Regions from separate parts of the Lysinibacillus sp. RC46 genome, predicted to be linked through region 2. Evidence: riboswitches for the same ligand, from Rfam matches in the RefSeq annotation. Region 2 holds a riboswitch; the other holds the start of a gene.
The links. Region 2 has a riboswitch for preQ1 ahead of queC (7-cyano-7-deazaguanine synthase QueC). Riboswitches for the same ligand answer to the same signal wherever they lie in the genome.
Positions count from the first base shown of each region.

Region 1 (10,169 bases), on a different contig from region 2:
TTGCCGAGAAGCTACGAATCATACGCTTATTATCACCAGTAGCTCGAATAGCCAGGCCGATCTCTGTTTTCAAGAACCAGTCAGCAATGAACTTAATTAAAATTGTGATGATTAATACTACGATTATCGTACTCCATGTTGAAGGTAGTTGATGAACGCCGATGCCTTTTAATAGATTATTTAATGCCGTATCGATTCCTAAATTACTCCAAAATGCTTGAAACTTTGAAAATAAAGTCTCTGAATTTAATAGTGGTATATTCGGACGACCTATCGTATTTTCTGCCGTTGATCCCATAATACGTAGATTAATAGAATACAAAGCAATCATCATTAAAATCCCCGATAATAGAGGATTAATTTTTCCTTTTGTGTGAAGAATTCCTGTCATACATCCAGCAATAAATCCAGCAACAATTGCTACTAAAGTCGCTAAGATTGGATGGTAGCCAAGCATAATCATCGTCGCCGCTGTAGCTGCCCCTGTTACAAAGCTCCCGTCAACCGTTAAGTCCGGAAAATCTAACACACGGAATGTTAAATACACACCAAGTGCCATAATTGCATAGATGATCCCTTGCTCCATCGCGCCAAATATTGCTAAAGGCATAGTTGCATCATCTCCTCATAATTTCTTAATAAATATAAATTGGCTCATCACATAATTTTGGAGTTGATTTCCGTTCCGGCTGGGCGCTTTGTTGCTGTCGCTTCGCTTTCGCACAGAGCAAAGCTTCCTGGGGGCGTCCGATGAGCCGCTTGGGCCAACACGATGTTGGTCCCGAAGGCGTTATCACAGGACGTGATGCTTTTAGCCTTCGTTCCCCTGTGTGCTCGCTCCAGGGTCTCATCTGTGACGCTAATCCCCAAGGAGTCGCCCAGCCTCCACTCCAATCAACTTGTCCACATGACATACTTTTTAACAAAACTTATCGATGATGAACCATAACCTTCTCATAAATTAGTATTCTAATAAGATGAAACTAGAAAGGACTGCCCACATAATTGTGGATCAATACATAATTCATAAATGACTTCATTTTTTATTCTAAAAAGTAGATAAAGCGGGGGTAGTTTTAGTTCTCCCCCGCTTCGCTACATAAGACGATCATGTCAGGTCATTACTTTTCTAACAGCTCTGCACCCCAAGAATCTTTAATTTCGATTCCTAAATCATCCGCTACTTTTTTATTGATTAATAGTTTTAGTTTTTGTGGGTATTGCGCTGGTATATCAGCAGGTTTTGCTTCACCTTTTAGAATCTTCACAGCCATTTGCCCCGCTTCATAACCGATGTCATAATATTCAAAACCATATGCCGCTAAGCCACCACGTGCAACAGAGTCAAGCTCTCCTACAACTAGTGGTAATTTATTAGAGTTTGCTACATCAATTACAGACTCAAGAGCCGAAACTACTGTATTATCAGTAATAATATAGAATGCATCTGCTTTACCAATTAATGATTCAGCAGCTTGTTTTACTTCTGCAGAAGTTGCCGCAGATGCCTCAGCTACTGTTAGGCCTTGCTCAGCCATAACTTTTTTCACTTCTTTTACTTGTGCTACTGAGTTTTGCTCACCAGCGTTGTAAACCATACCTACTTTTTTCGCACCTAATTCCTTTAAGAATGCTACTGTTTTCGAAATAGTATCAGGATGTAAATCGATCGTTCCTGTTACATTTTTCCCTGGCTTCTCCATCGATTCAATAAGCTGTGCGCCAACAGCATCCGTTACAGAAGTGAAGACGATCGGAATATCACTAGTAGCTGTCGCCGCTGCTTGTGCAGATGGCGTAGAGTTAGCAAAAATTAAATCTACGTTGGCACTTACTAGATTGTTTGCAATCGTCGTGTTAAGACTGTTATCCCCTTGCGCTATTTGTGACTCGAATTCAACTTTTAAGCCCGATTCTTCAATTGCTTTTTTGAAACCTTCAGTTGCAGCATTTAAAGATGGATGCTCAACAATTTGAGTAATCCCAATCTTATATGTTTTGTCATCTGCATTGCTCTCACTTGCATTATTCTTTTCTTTCTCTTTCGAATCTGATGAACTAGAACCACCGCTACCACAAGCAGCAAGCATTAAAACTAATCCAAATAACAGGAACGAAAGCTTTTTTAAATTGCTTCTCACAAATAATCCCCCCGATATTATATTATCTTTGATATTTATCACACTTTATCCAAACAAAGTGTGAACGTATCGCTATATTATCTTTATTATATCGCTTCGTCAACAACATTATGAATGTTCTGACTTTTAAATTTAACAAAATATTTTATTTTTTCACTCAATTCGTCGCTTTAAACCGCTAAACTACGCTATTTTTACAAATTGATTTCTTTTTCTAACATAACAAAAATTTTTTTGACAATTTTCGCAAAGCTATTTTTCAGAGATTTGATTTTTTAAGAAATTTATAGAAAAACCTGACATTCCCATAAGAAATGTCAGGCCTTAAAATAGTTTTTATTCACTATTACTTCTTCAAGATATCTACTAACCAACTACTTTGGGGTAACGGGATATCCGGGAAGCATACGTGCGTTTGAGCAACACCTTGAATGGCTGAATAAAAACAACCCGCGAGTGCTTTAGGATCACCATCTCGTATTACTCCCTTAGCTTGACCCTCTTTTACTAAACTTTCGAATCCCTCAGATGCGGCAAGGTCCTTAGCAACTTGTTGAATAGTATCTGGTAGATTACTTGCTATTTGCGTTTGTGCAACTAACATTAGTAATTTTGCCGATAATGGATGAGTTTTAAAGGAATCAATGATCGACGTAACTATCACATTTAAATACTCGAACGGTTGTGCAAATTCCTCTTCTGAAATACCAATAACAGCCATACTAGTTTTAGCTCGATTTAAAAGTTCAAGGTATACCTCTTCTTTAGAGCCGAAATAATGGAACAGTAATCCTTGGCTAATTCCAACTGAATCACCAATCTCTTTTGTTGTAGTTCCTTGATAACCGTTTCTAATAAACAAATCCAAGCCCGCGTTTAGAATTTGCTCTCGTCTAACTTCCTTCTGTTCGCGGCGTTTATTCATTTCATCATAACCTCCTGCAATGTTACTGCATTCATGCTTTTTTTATAGAGTAACATAATGACCTCGTATGAAACAGCAAAGATCACGAGAGAAATTGTTATTACCTTGCTATCTGGTGTCATTGGTATTGCTACTGTTGATGATTTAGCCAATAAATCAAATAAAAATTTAGTTAAAACAATAGCATAGAGTGTGCCAATTATAAATCCGATGTAGGCAATTAATCTAAAGCCCGATAATACGATACGATTGCATTCTGCATTTGTATATCCAAATGCTTTCATCATCGCCAAGTATTTACGATTAGAGGAAATAATGATTTTCATTACAATACTAATCGTTAAAATACTTAAAGCTAAGCCAATTGAGATAAATAGAAAGGATAGCGCGAAATACGTACCTTTTTGCTGAGAACTTGCGTATAATACGTCTTCAAGTTTTGAAACAAACATATGCTGCTTCCTGTCAAACTCTACATTGTCTTCAGTAAATACACCATTATATTCTTCTTTTTTTAAAAGGCCCGCCGTGATTGCAACATTGATATTACTATAAACTACTTCCCCATACACTGATTGCTCAATAGCTGTTATAGGTAGCTGATAAGCAACATTATTTATATAAATTTTCACCGTGTCACCAATAGTCAAATCATATTTTTTGCGCATCCAATCATTCACAACAATGCCTTCCTGTTTAGAAATATCTATAGTTTCCTGGTTCTGTATACTATAGAGTTTATAAAGAGAAAGACTACTAGATAATGCCATAAACTGGCCATTATTTAATACCCCACCATTCGGAAATTCTATTTTACAATCTTCTGAAAAATAAGGTGTTTCCGAGTCTGAAAAATTCATGTCCCTCGCGTCAATAAATCGAACGTTACTTTTATATTCGGAACCTTTAAATGTTAATGAGGATACCTTATCAGACATTGTTTGCAAAGAAAAAGCAATCTGCAAATTAGCGCTAGCCATGAAACCTGTGAGCAAGGCTAAAAAGACTAATAGAATATTATTTAATACGATTGCTTTAAAGGCCACTTTTTTAAAAGGACCAGTTAGCCCTATTCGCTTAACAAGAAAATTCAATTTTGCTGACTCTGCCTTATGAATCATTTCCAATGGCGGTTTACGTAAGGTAAATACGGCAACCCCAAAAGCCATTACAGAAAAGATCAGAGCGGGGATTGCTGTAAACATTATGAATTGTACAGGATCAAAATTTTGTGTAACATTCGGCACGAGAAATGTAGCATTAATCCGATTAATAAACAAAGGACTAACTACATAGGAAACTAAATATCCTACAACGGTGCCTATAAACACGAAAGGTCCTATTAGGAAATATCTTTTAGCAATTTGTATTCTAGAGTAGCCAAGTGCTTTTAAAACACCCATAGTTGGTTTTGTCTCAGTTATATTTTGAAGAACAGTAGTAATAAGCAAAACCATTACAGTTAAACCGAAGAAACTTAAGGCGCTAATTAGACAGATTTTAAACATTTTTTCTTTTGCGATTAATGTAGAAAGTACTTGCGGATTATCTTCTTTACTCACCACGGACTTTACATGTGAATCCAATAGCATTTTTTCTAGAAAGATTTGTTTCTGTTCCTCAGACTCACTTTCCAAAAATCGGCCCGAATAACTTGTTTTCTCCTGTTCACCCCAACTTGTGTAAGCTTCCTCACTACATAGTATTAATGCTTGAGTAGCAGGTTTGTAGCTAACACCATTATCAGCTACCAATGGTGAAATTGCGTCCGGTAAAGTAAAAATCCCACTAATTGAATAAGTTATATTGCCAATAGTAACTGTATCTCCTAATGCTAATTTATTCTCCTGTGAAAAATTTTTATCTATTGCAATTTCAGTTACTTTTTTTGGCGCCAAGCCTTTCAAGTATATTGGAATATCAATGTTTCGAGTATTTTGCATAATACGATATACATTTTTTTCATCATAAATGACTTTATATGTTACAGGATCATACGTAAAAGAATACTTATTTGAAAGGTCCGTAATTTCCTCTCCCTGTAGAATAAGTGTAAAGTCCTGCTGATTTTGATGTTCTAGTGCCCTCTTGATGGAGTTTGTACCTTGAAGATAGAAAACAAGTAATGTACAAATAAACACTGCACAGGCAACAACTAGTACAAGCGGATACTGTTTTTTAAATGTCATCAAATGTACTCCCCTTCTCACCATGTAATTTCTTCAACATCTAGTGGGTTAGTATTGCTAGTTACTTCTACTATTTTCCCGCTAGTCATTTTAATAACCTTTGTTGCAATTTGAGCAATACTAACATTGTGCGTTACCATAATAATTGTAAATTTCAATTGTTTTTGAAGCTGCTTCAAATAAGTTAAGATTTGTTTGCTCGTTTCTTCGTCTAATGCTCCAGTTGGTTCATCACAAAACAAAAAATCCGGTTTTTTCGCTAAAGCACGTGCAATAGACACTCGTTGTTGTTGCCCCCCTGAAAGTTCATAAGGAAGGCGTTTTTCTAATCCATGAAGTCCTACACCATCCATTATTTCAGTAATATTTTTGTTCCCTTTTAAGTCAGCACCCATTTTAATGTTAGATTCTACATTTAAAAATGGCAGTAAATAATATGCTTGAAAAATAAAAGCTGTTTTATCACGTCTAAACAACGTAAGATCTTTCTGATTTAATCCACAAATCTCGTAGTCATCGCAAGTAACGCTTCCTGAATCTGGTTGCTCTAAACCAGAAATTACATTAAGGAGCGTAGATTTACCCGATCCAGAAGGGCCAAGAATGACAACGAATTCCCCATCACCAATTGACAATGAAACTGAATTTAATGCATAAAGCAATTCACGACCATTTTGATAACTTTTAACCAAATTTTCTACTCTTAACATGTTAGACCTCCAAACATTTCGTTTATTAATTAATTAATCAATTAATAAATAAACGATATTATTGATTAATTAATTTGTCAATAACCAAAATGCTCCGTTCAATCATGCATAGTAAAAAGCCCCATCTGGTTAGATGCGACTTAATTTTTCTACAGACACTATTCCTTTTCAGTCTCCTTTTTTACATTTAATGCATATGATGCAAATGAGACTAGTGCTGTTTTCAAAAAGGAGGATTACCATGAACAATGAAGATATCGATTTAAATCAACCTTCTGAAAAGCAAAATGCAAATATAGGAGATATTGACACAATCATTTCTGATCTTTGTGACAGTCTATTCGCATTTGCTCTAGATTTTGCCTTAAATGCCTTGGAATATACAAAAGATTTAGATGGAGAATTAGAATATTCGGATGAATTCAAAAAACAACTAGACGATATAATTTTTGAAATAGGAGAAATTAAAAATGTTTTAGATGAATAATTTCAATCAGAGACCTCTACTACTTTCGCTCCAAGGCATCCTCATTAAATTAAAAAAAGCAGAGGTGTCTAAATGCAAAGCTTTCAAGATATGTGTACAAAATTTGCTCAGATTGCCAACGGAAAAGCTTCAACGGAACATGGTGTATGCTCAGTAAAACTTAATCGAAATCTTAATGTTATGATTCAAGGTCGCCCAAGTCGTAGTGCACTTCATGCTGGGATAACATTCGAATCACTTGATATATATGGAAATGCACTTAACTTAGGTGAAGTTGTAGTACTTCAAGAGGAATTACCTCCATTTGTTAAGGTACTTGCAGAAAATAATTTGATTATAAGTGCTGTTCATAATCACTGGATCTATTCAGACCCAGTTATTTTATACGTTCACTTTCAATCAATAGAGCCCCCATTAATCTTTGCCCAAAAATTTGCCCAAGCATTTAGTGTTTTAAAAAACTACTGATAACTACACTTGTTAAAAGAACTGCTTAGAACAGTTCTTTTTAATTTAACTGGATAAATCACTCATTTTTTATTTTTCACAGTTGCTTCTCATCTATAGACCAATTTCATTCCAACTGTAAAGAAGCAAGTGTACAAGCCCCCTTCTTATGTATTCAAAATTCGAATCCGGTCAAACACACACCTATCTAACTAATGAGCAACGAACAAGAGCTAAATATTACCTTTAGCACTATGAATTTCTGCGTTTTTTTTACTCATCGCTATTTACAAGTAAGCTTGAACATTGATATGATTGCATTTGCTTCACGTGGTTCGTAACCATCCCACGTAAAAAAACTAAGGAGAAATGAATATGAAAATAAAATTTTTAGCAACGAGCGGCATTATTGCAGCTCTCTACATTGCTGTTACATTATTAGTCGGATCATTTGGCTTTACAGAGGTGCAGTTCCGTCTATCCGAAATGTTTAACCATTTGGTTGCCTTTAACCCTCGTTTTGCCGTTGGGATTATTATTGGTGTATTTATCTCCAACATATTTTCACCACTCGGTATCTACGATTTAATTTTTGGTGTCGCCCATTCGATGATTACCCTTGGGTTGTTCATTCTTATTTGTAAATTTGTCAAAAATATTTGGGCACGTTTAGTCATCAATACATTTTTATTTACATGTACTATGTTTATCATTGCATTTGAATTGAACTTAGCATTAGAACTACCATTCTTCTGGACATGGTTAACTGTTGCTGCAGGTGAATTTGTTGTCTTAGCGGTCGGTGCACCGATTATGTATACATTGAATAAACGCTTAAACTTCAAAAATTTAATTTAATTTAAAAGACGGATCTTATTAGATTCGTTTTTTTATTTTCTTGGCACCAAGATATCTTGACACTATTCCGAAAATACTTTACAATTCATTTCAATAAATGCTAAGAAAAAGAATAGTAGCAAGCGGTCGTACTTAAAGAGAGCTGATGGTTGGTGCAAATCAGTAGTACATACTTGTGAATGGGCTTTGGAGCAGCCTCATCAAAAGTGAGGACGAATTTACTCCCCGTTATCGGAGTACGAAAGCGCGCAATTTTTGCGAATGAAGGTGGCACCACGGTTACTCGTCCTTTTTACAGAAGGATTGTAGTGACTTTTTTTTATGGAAAAATTAGATAAGAGGAGTCGAGAGAAGATGAGTATAGTAGTAGAGAAAAAAGGATATTTCGGTGAATTTGGCGGTAGCTTTGTTCCTGATGAGCTTCAAAGTGTATTAAATATTTTAGATGGAAACTTCCAAAAATATAAAGACGATGAAGACTTTAATAAAGAGCTAGATTATTATTTCCATGAATATGTTGGGCGCAAATCTCCACTTTATTTTGCTGAAAATTTAACAAAACAATTAGGTGGCGCAAAAATTTTTTTAAAGCGTGAAGATCTTAACCATACAGGTTCACATAAAATTAATAACGTTCTTGGACAGATTTTATTGGCAAAGCGCATGGGTGCTAATCGTGTGATCGCCGAAACAGGTGCAGGTCAGCATGGTGTAGCAACAGCAACTGCTTGTGCAATGTTCGGGATGGATTGCACAATTTATATGGGCTTAGAAGATACCAAGCGCCAAGCATTAAACGTCTTCCGTATGGAGCTACTTGGTGCCAAGGTAGTAGCCGTTGATAAAGGTCAGGGGCGACTAAAGGATGCAGTGGATGCAGCATTTGCTGATTTAGTTGAAAACTACGAGACGACTTTCTATTTACTAGGTTCTGCTGTTGGACCTCACCCATTCCCTTCAATGGTCAAGCATTTCCAATCAGTCATTAGCCGTGAAAGTCGTGAACAAATTTTAGAAAAAGAAGGAAAGCTACCAGCAGCAGTACTTGCTTGCGTCGGTGGGGGTAGTAATGCGATCGGTGCCTTTGCAGAATATATTGCAGATGAAAATGTTCGCCTTATCGGCATTGAACCAGATAAAGCAGCAACATTAAATGAAGGAACACCGGGTGAATTACACGGCTTCAAATGTTTGGTACTGCAAGATGCAGAGGGCAATCCGCTACCAACCTATTCGATTGCCGCTGGACTAGATTATCCTGGAGCTGGTCCAGAGCACAGCTATTTAAAAACAACTGGTCGTGGAGAATATGTAACAGTGACGAATGAAGAAGTGCTTGAAGCATTCCAAGTGCTGTCAAAGGTTGAAGGAATTATTCCTGCACTTGAAAGCTCCCACGCAGTTGCTCATGCACTAAAACTTGCGCCAACACTATCTCCGGAAGAGAGCATTATTATCAATATTTCCGGGCGTGGAGACAAAGACGTGGAACAAGTATTCCAAATGTTAAGTAGATAACAAAATGAAAGAGCGACTTCCTTTATGGAAATCGCTCTTTTAACTATACGAATGAAGCTAATTTCGGATAAATTTCTGCCACATTATCTCGAAGCTTGGCTTTCAGAAACTTTCCAACTGATGTTTTTGGAATTTCATCTAAAAATACCACATCATCTGGTACCCACCATTTTGCAAATTGACTTTCTAAAAATGCCAGAAGCTCCTCTTCACTTGCTGACATTCCTTCCTTCAATACTACACAAGCTAGCGGGCGTTCTTGCCATTTAACATGCGGAATTGCAATAACTGCTGCCTCCAAAACTGCATCATGGGTCATTAACGCATTTTCTAAATCCACCGAGGAGATCCACTCCCCACCCGATTTAATTAAATCCTTAGTACGATCCGTTATTTTGATAAAGCCATCCTCTGTTCGTACCGCAATGTCCCCTGTATATAGCCAGCCACCTCGATACGCATCATTTGTACGTTCATCACGATAGTACTCGTGTGAAATCCATGGACCTCGAAGACGTAACTCACCCATTGTCTCTCCGTCCCATGGCACTTCTCCATGGTCATTAATAATACTCGATTCAATACCGGCCATCGTCATTCCTTGCATTGCTCGCGATTCAATACGCTTTTCAATTGGCCATTCATCCATCCAAGACATATAATTTGATAATGCTACAATCGGCGTTGTTTCAGTCATTCCATACACGACGATATATGGAATTCCATACTGCTCTTCAAATGTACGAATAAGTCGAGTAGGTGAAGCAGAGCCACCGCAACAAATAGCTCGTAGCGAACTTATATCTCGCTCACGCTTCTCTTGTTCCTGTAACGCGCCAATCCAAATTGTCGGCACTCCAGCTGTTAATGTAATCTTCTCCTGCTCCACTAAAT
Region 1 is NZ_JBGCCF010000039.1:23,559-33,727, forward strand. It holds gene ABH966_RS23855 (ABC transporter permease) at 1-610, opposite strand, end outside; gene ABH966_RS23860 (ABC transporter substrate-binding protein) at 1,122-2,141, opposite strand; gene ABH966_RS23865 (TetR/AcrR family transcriptional regulator) at 2,488-3,066, opposite strand; gene ABH966_RS23870 (FtsX-like permease family protein) at 3,063-5,255, opposite strand; gene ABH966_RS23875 (ABC transporter ATP-binding protein) at 5,273-5,965, opposite strand; gene ABH966_RS23880 (hypothetical protein) at 6,207-6,452, shown strand; gene ABH966_RS23885 (DUF1259 domain-containing protein) at 6,525-6,920, shown strand; PreQ1 riboswitch class I at 7,224-7,268, shown strand; gene ABH966_RS23890 (QueT transporter family protein) at 7,275-7,757, shown strand; T-box leader at 7,851-8,051, shown strand; gene trpB (tryptophan synthase subunit beta) at 8,112-9,275, shown strand; gene ABH966_RS23900 (long-chain fatty acid--CoA ligase) at 9,319-10,169, opposite strand, start outside.
Region 1: it holds a riboswitch for preQ1, as region 2 does, so the genes downstream of both, ABH966_RS23890 (QueT transporter family protein) here and queC (7-cyano-7-deazaguanine synthase QueC) in region 2, are expected to answer to the same signal.

Region 2 (10,169 bases):
TAGCAAAAATGTACATTGTTATTTTGACATTTATACACACCTAGACCAGTTCTGATCTTTTCCCTTTCGATTCGAAGGTTAACAGCAGACGCCTATTCTTGTAATGGCACACTATCTATACACCTCTTTTATTCCCCCAAACAAGGGCATGCAACTGTGGCAGTACTTTGACATCTCTGAATTCCTCATCCTTAATCACTCTATCAATCAGCGCATGATATTTATCTAATAAATGTAGTATTAATCGTGAATTGTCAGTCGTCGTGAGATCATCATTACCGACTTGGAGATAAAAAGGAATCGTTGGATATCGATGGTGAATTTGTTTAGCATAATCGTAATCCTCTTGATTAAAAACGACTACTTTGAGGGATATATGATGATTACTGTTTCGTTTTTTTAGCTTTTCAAAGATATCAGTGAGCACCGAATAGTCTGTGGTCATTCCAGAACTAGGTGGCTTTGGCGAGATTGTCAGTTCATCAATCTCATACATCCATTTTTGCCACCTGCTTCCCTGTGTTTCCACTCCGACCTTTATGTCGTTTTCTTTTAAAATGGCAATGAGTTCTTCCAAATTTTGATAGAGTGCAGGATTGCCGCCTGAAATCGTGACAAATGAAAAACCATTGCCTCCAAGACGTTTCAACTCAGACCAAATCTCTTCCGCTGTCATTTGGACTATAAGATGCTTTCCGCTGCCATCCCATGTAAACGATGAATCACACCAAGAACAGGAATAATCACAGCCGGCAGTTCTCACAAACATTGTCTTCTGGCCAACGACCATTCCCTCACCTTGAATCGTCGGTCCAAAAATTTCGATAACAGGTACCTTACTCAACTTCCATCCACTCCCGTCTCGCTTCTGCATAGCTTGTCGGAGTTTCGTATAGCCTGATAAACTCTACACGCGCACCGTTATACCTTTGTTCATCAAGTAAAGCCTGAGCCAACTTTTCGTAAATCCAAACAACAATGTTCTCTGCCGTCGTATTCATGGGCGGAAGCGTTTCATTTAAATAGCGGTGATCCAAATGAATCTCTATTTTTTGTTTCCATATTGCTTTTATATCGCCGAAATCAATCACCAAACCGCGATCATCTGTGTATCCACTCAGTCCTAATATTACACGATACGTATGACCGTGTAGGTTTTTGCATTTCCCCTCATAATTATGTAAATGATGAGCAGCATCGAAGGTAAATTCTTTGCTTATGAGAACACGCTTTGCATGATAGATCAATTGATTTCTTTGAATATCTTCATCTATCTTTTGGAGCTTATCGACGATTTTAAAATCTGACATGTTTTAAGACTCCTTCCTGTAATTCAAATACTCATTAAGCCCTTTTTTTCGCAGTTTACATGCTGGGCATTCACCACAGCCATCTGCTATTACACCGTTATAGCAAGTCAACGTTCTTTCCCGTACAAAATCAAGTGCCCCAAGCTGATCAGCAAGCTCCCATGTCTGTGCCTTATTCAGCCACATCAACGGTGTATCAATCACAAAGGAATTATCCATCGATAAATTTAATGTTACATTCAAAGATTTAATAAAAACATCTCGGCAATCCGGATATCCGCTAAAATCCGTTTCACAAACGCCAGTTACAATATGCTTAGCTCCTACTTGGCTCGCTAAAACGCCCGCAAATGAAAGAAAGAGAAGATTTCGACCAGGTACAAAAGTCGATGGAAGCTCACCATTTTCTCCGTCTTCCACCTTTATGTCTTGTCGTGTCAACGCATTCGGAGCAAGCTGATTCAGGAGTGACATATCAAGAATGTGATGCTTAACACCGAGATCCTCTGCTATCTTCTTCGCACATTCAATTTCAAGATGATGCCTTTGACCATAATCAAAAGTTACTGCCTCTACCTCTTCAAAACGTTCTTTTGCCCAAAACAAACAGGTTGTACTGTCCTGACCTCCACTAAATACAACAATTGCCTTTTCCTGCTTCATCTATAAAAACTCCCTTATATCGAAAAACAGTACTCTAAGAAAAAGTGCTGTTTTCTTCTTAGTTTTTTAACGAATATTGTGTGCCTTAATAAGTTAAATACTTCAATCTTTCTTAACGGCTTCGGCCAGACATAAAAAAACCCCCTTGTAAAATGTTTCCCAACACTTTTCAAGAGAGGCATCACCAATCATTCTATTAAAACATAAGTAAAAACATAAAAAAAGCCACGTCCGATATGGACATGGCATATTGTCATGTTTCCATAGTTTTTTATAGAGGGTATTTGCTATGAACCTCTCCCGTTCTAGTCCGGGCATTCTTTTCTTCAATATAATACAAAAAATAGTATAAAACGTCAAATGGATTTTTATAAAAAAATCTTCCCCATAAATGCTTCTCTGGAATAACCACTGTTATACTGCTCTATGTTTTAGCAGTACACTAAACACGATACGGTTCACCTTGATTAGGCTAAGTGAGGATTTAAATAGTCATATTGCCTCAATAAATCACTATTCCATTGTCTAGAACAGATTTATTTTGCACCTGATTTCCTAAAATATATAGCTTTTTCAAATTAGGCAAATTCACTAATGGCTCTACATTTGAAATAGCGTTATTTTCCAAATGAAGCACCTCAATTTGTTGCCAATTCCCCATAAAACTTAACGATTGTAGTGAACTATCTTGTATTGTGAATGAACGCAGAGCTGAAAAGCCAGCAAAGTAAGGCATAACCTTATCAACTTCATGCACCCAGTCACCATTACCTATTCGGAAGGATACATTATTCAAAGTTAAATGTTCCAGTATGTTGTTGTTAAATGAATTTTGACTATTAATTTGAAACTTACACTCATTACAATTTAACGTTTTTACATGCTGTAAATTGAATAATTCACTCGTCTCTTCATAAAAAGATGTTTCATTTAAATTTATGGTTTGCAGATTTGGCAAACGATTTAAAGAACGAATGCCTGTAAAATCGCCAGACTCCATTGCTGTAAGTTGTTCTAGCTGTGGATATTTCAGTAATTCTGCTCCATTCAAATACGACTGTCCCCCACTTATCTCAACAGTTAAATCTTTTAAAGCAGGTGCCTCTAACTTGGATAAGAAAGAACTTTTTAATTCGGCTTTTTTTAAATGGGGTGCTACAATCGATGCTATTTGGCCACTATAACCAGTTATCGATAAATCGGTCAGTGAAGTCAGGCTGTTCACAATATCATACAATTCTAATTTATAAAGAGAAGCTAAACGCAACTTTGTCAATGAAGACTTATTTCTAAGGTGTTCTACATTCGTAATATCCATATTTTCAAGATCAAGCGATTGCAAGTTAGGCATGTTTTGTATAAAATCAAGCGTTTTTAAATTTTTCACCGCTGTTAGTTTCAATTCTTGTAATTGATTCAGTGAATAGAACGAGCTAAAATCTGTCGCTTCACTCAAATCTATTGCTAACGACTCTAAATCAGTTAATGAAGACAACCACTTCAAATCATTGGCAGATCTTAAAGACAATGATTTTAATGGCAGTTTATTCAGAAGAGCGAAGTCTGTAACCGTCTCGGTGTGATACGAAATTTCAAGTGATTGAAGATTAGGAAACTCTAATAATAAAGCAAGTTCATCATTACTTCGGATTTGGATAGAGAGCTCTACAACATTAGACTTATCGCTGAAATATTCAGCAATTTTACTAAATGATTCATTAAAGCTACCTGTATAGCTTTTTAAACCTTCCAGATGTCGGAAGCTTACATTTTCACTTTGTGATATTTCATAATCACCCATCAAATTCAATACCGTCAGACCAGTAAAGGCTTCAAAATCTTTTTGTTCGATTTTTTGTGTATTTAATAACTTATCCATAATAATATAGTTAGAAATTTTGGCTTGCTTATTTGTAAACGGATCGTCAAGACTGTAATCAAAATGCCATTGATCTTCAGAATAGTATATTTTTAAATAACGGATACTTGCGATTTCTTCTTTAGTTGGCATTGCTTCACCTTTATTAAAAATATCTTTTAAAAAGAATAAAAGAACTTCGCTTTCAGGCATTTTCCGAACAGCTAGGTCCTTATGGTTACCATATTCTGTTTGATTGCCGCTCAAAAGAAAATAGCCAAGGAATATACAAAGGATGACAATCGGTATTATTAAAAGCGCTTTTAAATTCGGTTTTGGACGTGTAGCTTTATTCGCAGAAGTTGTACCATAATAATTATTAATCGTCTGATCAACATAATAAACTTTATTTTCTTTCAACATTATTTCAGTTTCACAAAAAGGACATTTGAATGATTGTCCCTCTCTATATTCAATTTTCCCATTACAATTCGGACAATTTAATTTAATGAATTCCACTGGCAATCCCCTCTGCAGCTCTATTTTTATTAAGCTTAGTTGCCTGAAAAATAATTGTCAATATTTCTATTAAACACCAATTATTTCACACCTTTAGACCTACAAAAAAAAAAGCCACCTATGAGGCGACTTTTTTGTGTGTATTCACTCTTTTATACAATAAGTTTAAACTTCTGATTTACTATTACTTGTGATACGGAGGATAAGTGAGGTTATTATACGGAACTCAAATATAAATTTAACGAAGTCTCTACTTCCTTCGCAACAAGCTCCACAAAGTCCCTATAATCCTCTGTCGTAAGAGTTTTGAAGTTTATTCATCACGATCAAGCGCTTCTTTTACAAATGTAGGAAGGGCGAATGCACCAACGTGTAAATCTGTATTGTAATAGTTCGTTTTTAGAGCGAATTTGTCCCAAGCATCTACTTGAACATCTTTAATTGGATGTAACGCTTTTGAAGCAAATCCGAATAGCCAGTGTCCCGATGGATATGTTGGCATATGGAATTGATATACGCTTGCGATTGGGAAAATACCTTTAATTTTTTTATGTGCTTTACGCATGTTTTCTGCATACTCCGCGAAATATGGTGATTCGTGTTGGTTAATTAGAATTCCTTTTTCGTTTAATACACGATAACATTCTTTATAGAAAGCTGTTGTAAATAAACCTTCACCGACTGAAATTGGATCAGTAGAATCTACTAATATTAAATCGAATGATTGATCAGCTGCGTTTTGAACGTAAGCTAAGCCATCATCGAAAATCATTTCCATACGTGGATCTTCTTCAACACCAGCAGCTGTAATCGGAAGGTATTTTTGGCTTAAACGGAATACTAACTCATCGATTTCAACCATTACTACTTTTTCTACTGATGAGTAACGTAGTACTTCACGAGCAGTACCACCATCACCACCACCGATAATTAATACTTTTTTTATATCTGGATTGGTAGCGAATGCTGGGTGCGTAATCATATCATGATAAATGAACTCATCTTTTTCGTTGACCATCATCAATCCGTCTAAAGTGAAGAAAGTACCAAACTCCTCACCTTTATAAAAATCTATTTTTTGGAATGGAGATTGTTCACTATGAATTTCTTCGTTGTATCCGATTGAAAATTTACAGTTATTGCTCCATTGTTCTGTATACCATTTCATTAAATCACGTCCTCTAATACTTCTTGTTTTACTAGAATTGTATCAATTTCTTGTTCTGCAAATTGGCGAATTTTATCAGCCATTCCACGAGGTACTTCAAATGATTCTGTCTTTTTCGCTTGCAGTTTTTGTTCTAAATATTCTGCTGCTTTCCAAGGACTTACTGAGTCGCCACAAGTATAAACATCTACAGAAGCAAATCCGTATTCTGGCCAAGTATGAATCGTTAAATGTGATTCAGCAATAATGACTGCACCCGAAACACCATATGGGTTGAAATGATGGAAGCAAGATTCTACAATTGTTGCCCCAGAATAGTCTGCAGCTTCATTCATAAACTGCTCGATTAAAGCGTTTTGCTCAATAATTTCACTTGGGCAACCATAAAATTCGATTAATACGTGTCTACCTAATGTTGATAATTCAATGCTCATTTATCTATCTCCCTTACGACTGTTATAAAATTTTCTTCTTCAGTTTCGTTTAGAACATTCCCAAAATTAAGAAAATAGAAGTTATATAATTCTACTAATTCCTCTGAAATAACTTCTCCGGGGATTACTAATGGTATTCCCGGTGGATAAATCATTAATGAATCTGCACTAATTCGACCTACCGCATCATAAATTAAAATTGTTTCTGTTTCTGCATTACACGCCTGTTGCGGTGTCATTGCTAATCTATTTATTTGATTCGCTGTCACATAAACTGACTGAATCGCATCTTTTTTAGCGTGATTTAGTTCTATATCTTTTAACGCATGTACTAATTTACCAATTGTTTCATTCGTATCAGCATGACTAATGACTGCCATTATGACATAGCCTTCAGCAAGTTCTAATTGAATTCCGTACTGTTGTTTCAATATTGTGTAAACTTCAAAACCAGTTAAACCGATATCGTTCACACGAATAACAAGTTTCGTCCAATCATAGGATTGATTGAAATTTTGATGTACGTATTCAGCTTTAAGTACTTCATAGCGTGAATTATTTTCAATTTCTTCAACTGCCGCATCAACAATTGACTTTAAATTGCTATAACGTTGTTGTCCATACAACGCTAAATCCCTTCGTGCTACATCTAAAGAACTCATTAATAAATAATTTGCACTCGTCGTTTGCAGCCTATTTAATACCTTTTGCAAATGCTTCGAATCAATTCTTTTTTCTTGTAGTAAAAGAAGCGAACTTTGCGTTAATGAACCCCCAGTTTTATGCATACTCATCGTTACTGCATCTGCACCAGCACTAATTGCATCGTTTGCATCTGGTAAAAATGTTAAATGCGCTCCGTGTGCACTATCAACTATAACTGTTACATTTTGTTCATGTGCGAGTTGACAAATTTCTTGCAGTTTATTCATCGAACCAAAATAGGTTGGATACGTCACAAGTAAAGCTTTCGCTTGTGGATTTTCTGCAAGCGCCGATTTTACATGTTCAACTGAAATTCCGTGTGCAATACCAAAATGTTGATCAACTTCAGGTTGAATAAATACTGGTTTTGCTCCACTTAATATAATGCCGTTCATAACTGATTTATGGCAGTTACGAGGAACGATCAATGTATCTCCTTGTTTACATGTCGCTAAAATCATCGCCAGAATACCTACAGTAGTACCATTTACTAAAAAGTAAGCGTAGTCTACATTAAATGCTTGTGCAGCTAATTGCTGAGCTTCTTTAATAACCGATTCCGGATGACTTAATAAATCAAGTTCCTTCATCGAGTTTACGTCCATTCTTAATGTCATTTCTCCTAGCGTCCATTTTAATGGGTTTTCTTGTAGCCCCATTTTATGTCCAGGTACATCAAACGGCGTAACTTCTTGTTTAGCATAATTGACCAAAGCTTCAAATAATGGCATGCGGTCTTGAGTGGCTAAAAATTCTTCTGTAGCCACTCGATCTTGCACGCACTGCATTATTGTCCAATAGCAACTGCTAAGAGTTGCTGTAATTCCGAAACTTTGTCTGTTATTTCCCAAGTTACGTTTACATCACTACGTCCAAAGTGACCATAAGCTGCAACTTGTTGATATTGTGGTTTACGTAGATTTAGCATGTTAATAATGCCAGTTGGAGTTAAGTCGAATAATTGACGAATCGCTTTTAAAATTTCTTCTTTCGCTACTTTTTCTGTAGCAAATGTTTCTAAAGCGATACTAATTGGTTCACTTACACCAATTGCATATGATAATTGGATTTCACATTTATCTGCCAAGCCTGCTGCAACAATATTTTTCGCAACGTATCGCGCTGCGTAAGCCGCTGAACGGTCAACTTTTGTACAGTCTTTACCAGAGAATGCACCACCACCATGACGAGCCGCGCCGCCATAAGTATCAACAATAATCTTACGTCCTGTTAAACCTGCATCTCCGTGTGGTCCGCCTACTACGAAACGACCAGTAGGATTAATTAAAATGCGGAAGTCTTCATTCATACCAAATTGCTTTGCAACAGTTTTAATTACATTTTCTGTAACATAATCAATGAATGCAGCTCGGTCAAAATCATCATCATGTTGTATTGACATTAAAACAGTATCAATTTTAGGTTGCATACTATCTGTATAATCAATTGTTACTTGTGATTTCATATCTGGGCGAGCCCATTTGAATTGACCATTTTTACGTTGCTCCGTTGCACGTTTTACAAGCATATGCGCCATTTCAATTGCTAAAGGCATATAGTTCTCAGTTTCATTAGTCGCAAAACCGAACATAATCCCTTGGTCACCTGCACCAACTTCTTTTGTATCGCTTGAAGAATCAACACCCATTGCGATATCAGGAGATTGCGTGTGTACTAAAACTTGTACATTGCAGTTATGACCATCAATGCCGAACTTATCATCTGTGTAACCAATGCCGATTAGGGTATCACGGGCAATTTTTTCGATATCAAGTTCTGCTTTTGTTGTGATTTCTCCACCAACAATTACTGTGTTTGTAGTTGTGAATACTTCACATGCCACACGTGATAACGGATCTTGTGATAATGCTGCATCTAATACTGCATCTGAGATTTGATCTGCAATTTTATCTGGATGTCCTTCCGATACAGACTCCGATGTGAATAATACTTTTTCTGACAATTTTCACTGCTCCTAACAAAATAATAGATTTTAGGGCATAAAAAAAAGCTCACCCAATTTAAGGAAAGCTTCGAATACTATCAGCTGCTGTTCCTCTTATTGTTCACAAAAGTAAATTTTGTGCTCAGGTTCGGCCCACTGGATTTAATTCATTTTGAACTAAATTGTTTGGCCACCGTATCTTCGACCCCTCGTCTCAACGGTTATTAATAAGAGCTATATTATTATGCTGAGACTCATATTAAGTCATAAACAATTGAGTGTCAATTTATTTTTTCATGAATTATTGCTATGAAAATTAATTCATATACCCTTTTGCACACAAAAATACTAAGCGCAACACATTATATTTATTATTAAAAATGAATAATAATACACTCTAGGTATTATATTAATAATAATAGAACGAACTCCTATTAAATTTGTTAATAGATGCGTCAAAATAACATATTGTAAGCATAAAAAATTTTAGATCAGTAAAGGTAGATATAGGAATTTTTAGAGTCTTTTATTTATAGAAAATATTTAAATTTCTATAATTCAGAATATTATTTTCGGTCAATTATAGAGTTCTTCTGAAGGAATATTGATAAGTGTTATTGGATAAAGGTAATCATATTTATAAATTCATTAACATATAAATGTTTCCTCTTAGTAAGTAAACGATCTAAAAGGTGATACATTAATTTGTATCACCTCTAGCTATGTTTTAAAACCGACTCTATTTATGATACGGTTCACTGCACCAAGTTCTAGCTGCATTTTTTATAAAAATTTATAAACTATTTTATGCAAAATTTCGAACATCGTTATTTCGGCCAAATTTATAAACCGAGACTAGAAAAAATACGGCGGCAAACGCTAGTAGAATCAAAAAATTAAGGTAAAGACTGACAAAATCATGTCCCTGCTGTAGTTGGCTTATAGTATCAAGTACCCATCGTTGCGGCATAAAGTTGGCAATTTTCTGGATGGTCTTCGGCATAATTTCAAAAGGAAAAAAACAACCTGACAAGAGACACGATGGTGTCAAGATTAAATTTTGCAGCGCACTCGCCATCCCTGAACTATTAGAAAAGGAAATGAGCATTAGCGATAGACCTGCTGCCACTAAAGCAAACAAGATTAAAATGATGGACATTTGCCAAATGGACACATGCATCTCAATATGGAAGATATTCGTTATAACCAGTAGCGTAAAAATGATTTGGGCAACCATTACCAGCATACTGACAGCGATATTCGCAAGTACATACTTCCTGGCATTAATCGGCGTTGATAACAGACGGAAATAGGTACGATTTTCTTTTTCCTTCATAATGATTGTCGCAAAGTTTCCTGCTGATATTAGCAAAATCATTAACAAAAAGCCGATGGTCCGATTCGTCATATTTTTACCTTTTGAGGTATCTTGCAGTGTCTCTACATGAAACTTGAAATCAGCCTGTTGATAGCGGGCAGACATTTTTTGATACGCATCTTGATCACCATTTGCAGCCTTATTTAAGGCCATAACATTATCAAGATACTGGTAAAGATATGATTTTAC
Region 2 is NZ_JBGCCF010000025.1:10,014-20,182, forward strand. It holds gene queE (7-carboxy-7-deazaguanine synthase QueE) at 116-844, opposite strand; gene queD (6-carboxytetrahydropterin synthase QueD) at 837-1,310, opposite strand; gene queC (7-cyano-7-deazaguanine synthase QueC) at 1,314-1,973, opposite strand; PreQ1 riboswitch class I at 2,231-2,277, opposite strand; gene ABH966_RS19760 (leucine-rich repeat domain-containing protein) at 2,476-4,350, opposite strand; gene speE (polyamine aminopropyltransferase) at 4,664-5,518, opposite strand; gene speD (adenosylmethionine decarboxylase) at 5,518-5,952, opposite strand; gene ABH966_RS19775 (aminotransferase class I/II-fold pyridoxal phosphate-dependent enzyme) at 5,949-7,424, opposite strand; gene metK (methionine adenosyltransferase) at 7,445-8,620, opposite strand; gene ABH966_RS19785 (ABC transporter permease) at 9,408-10,169, opposite strand, start outside.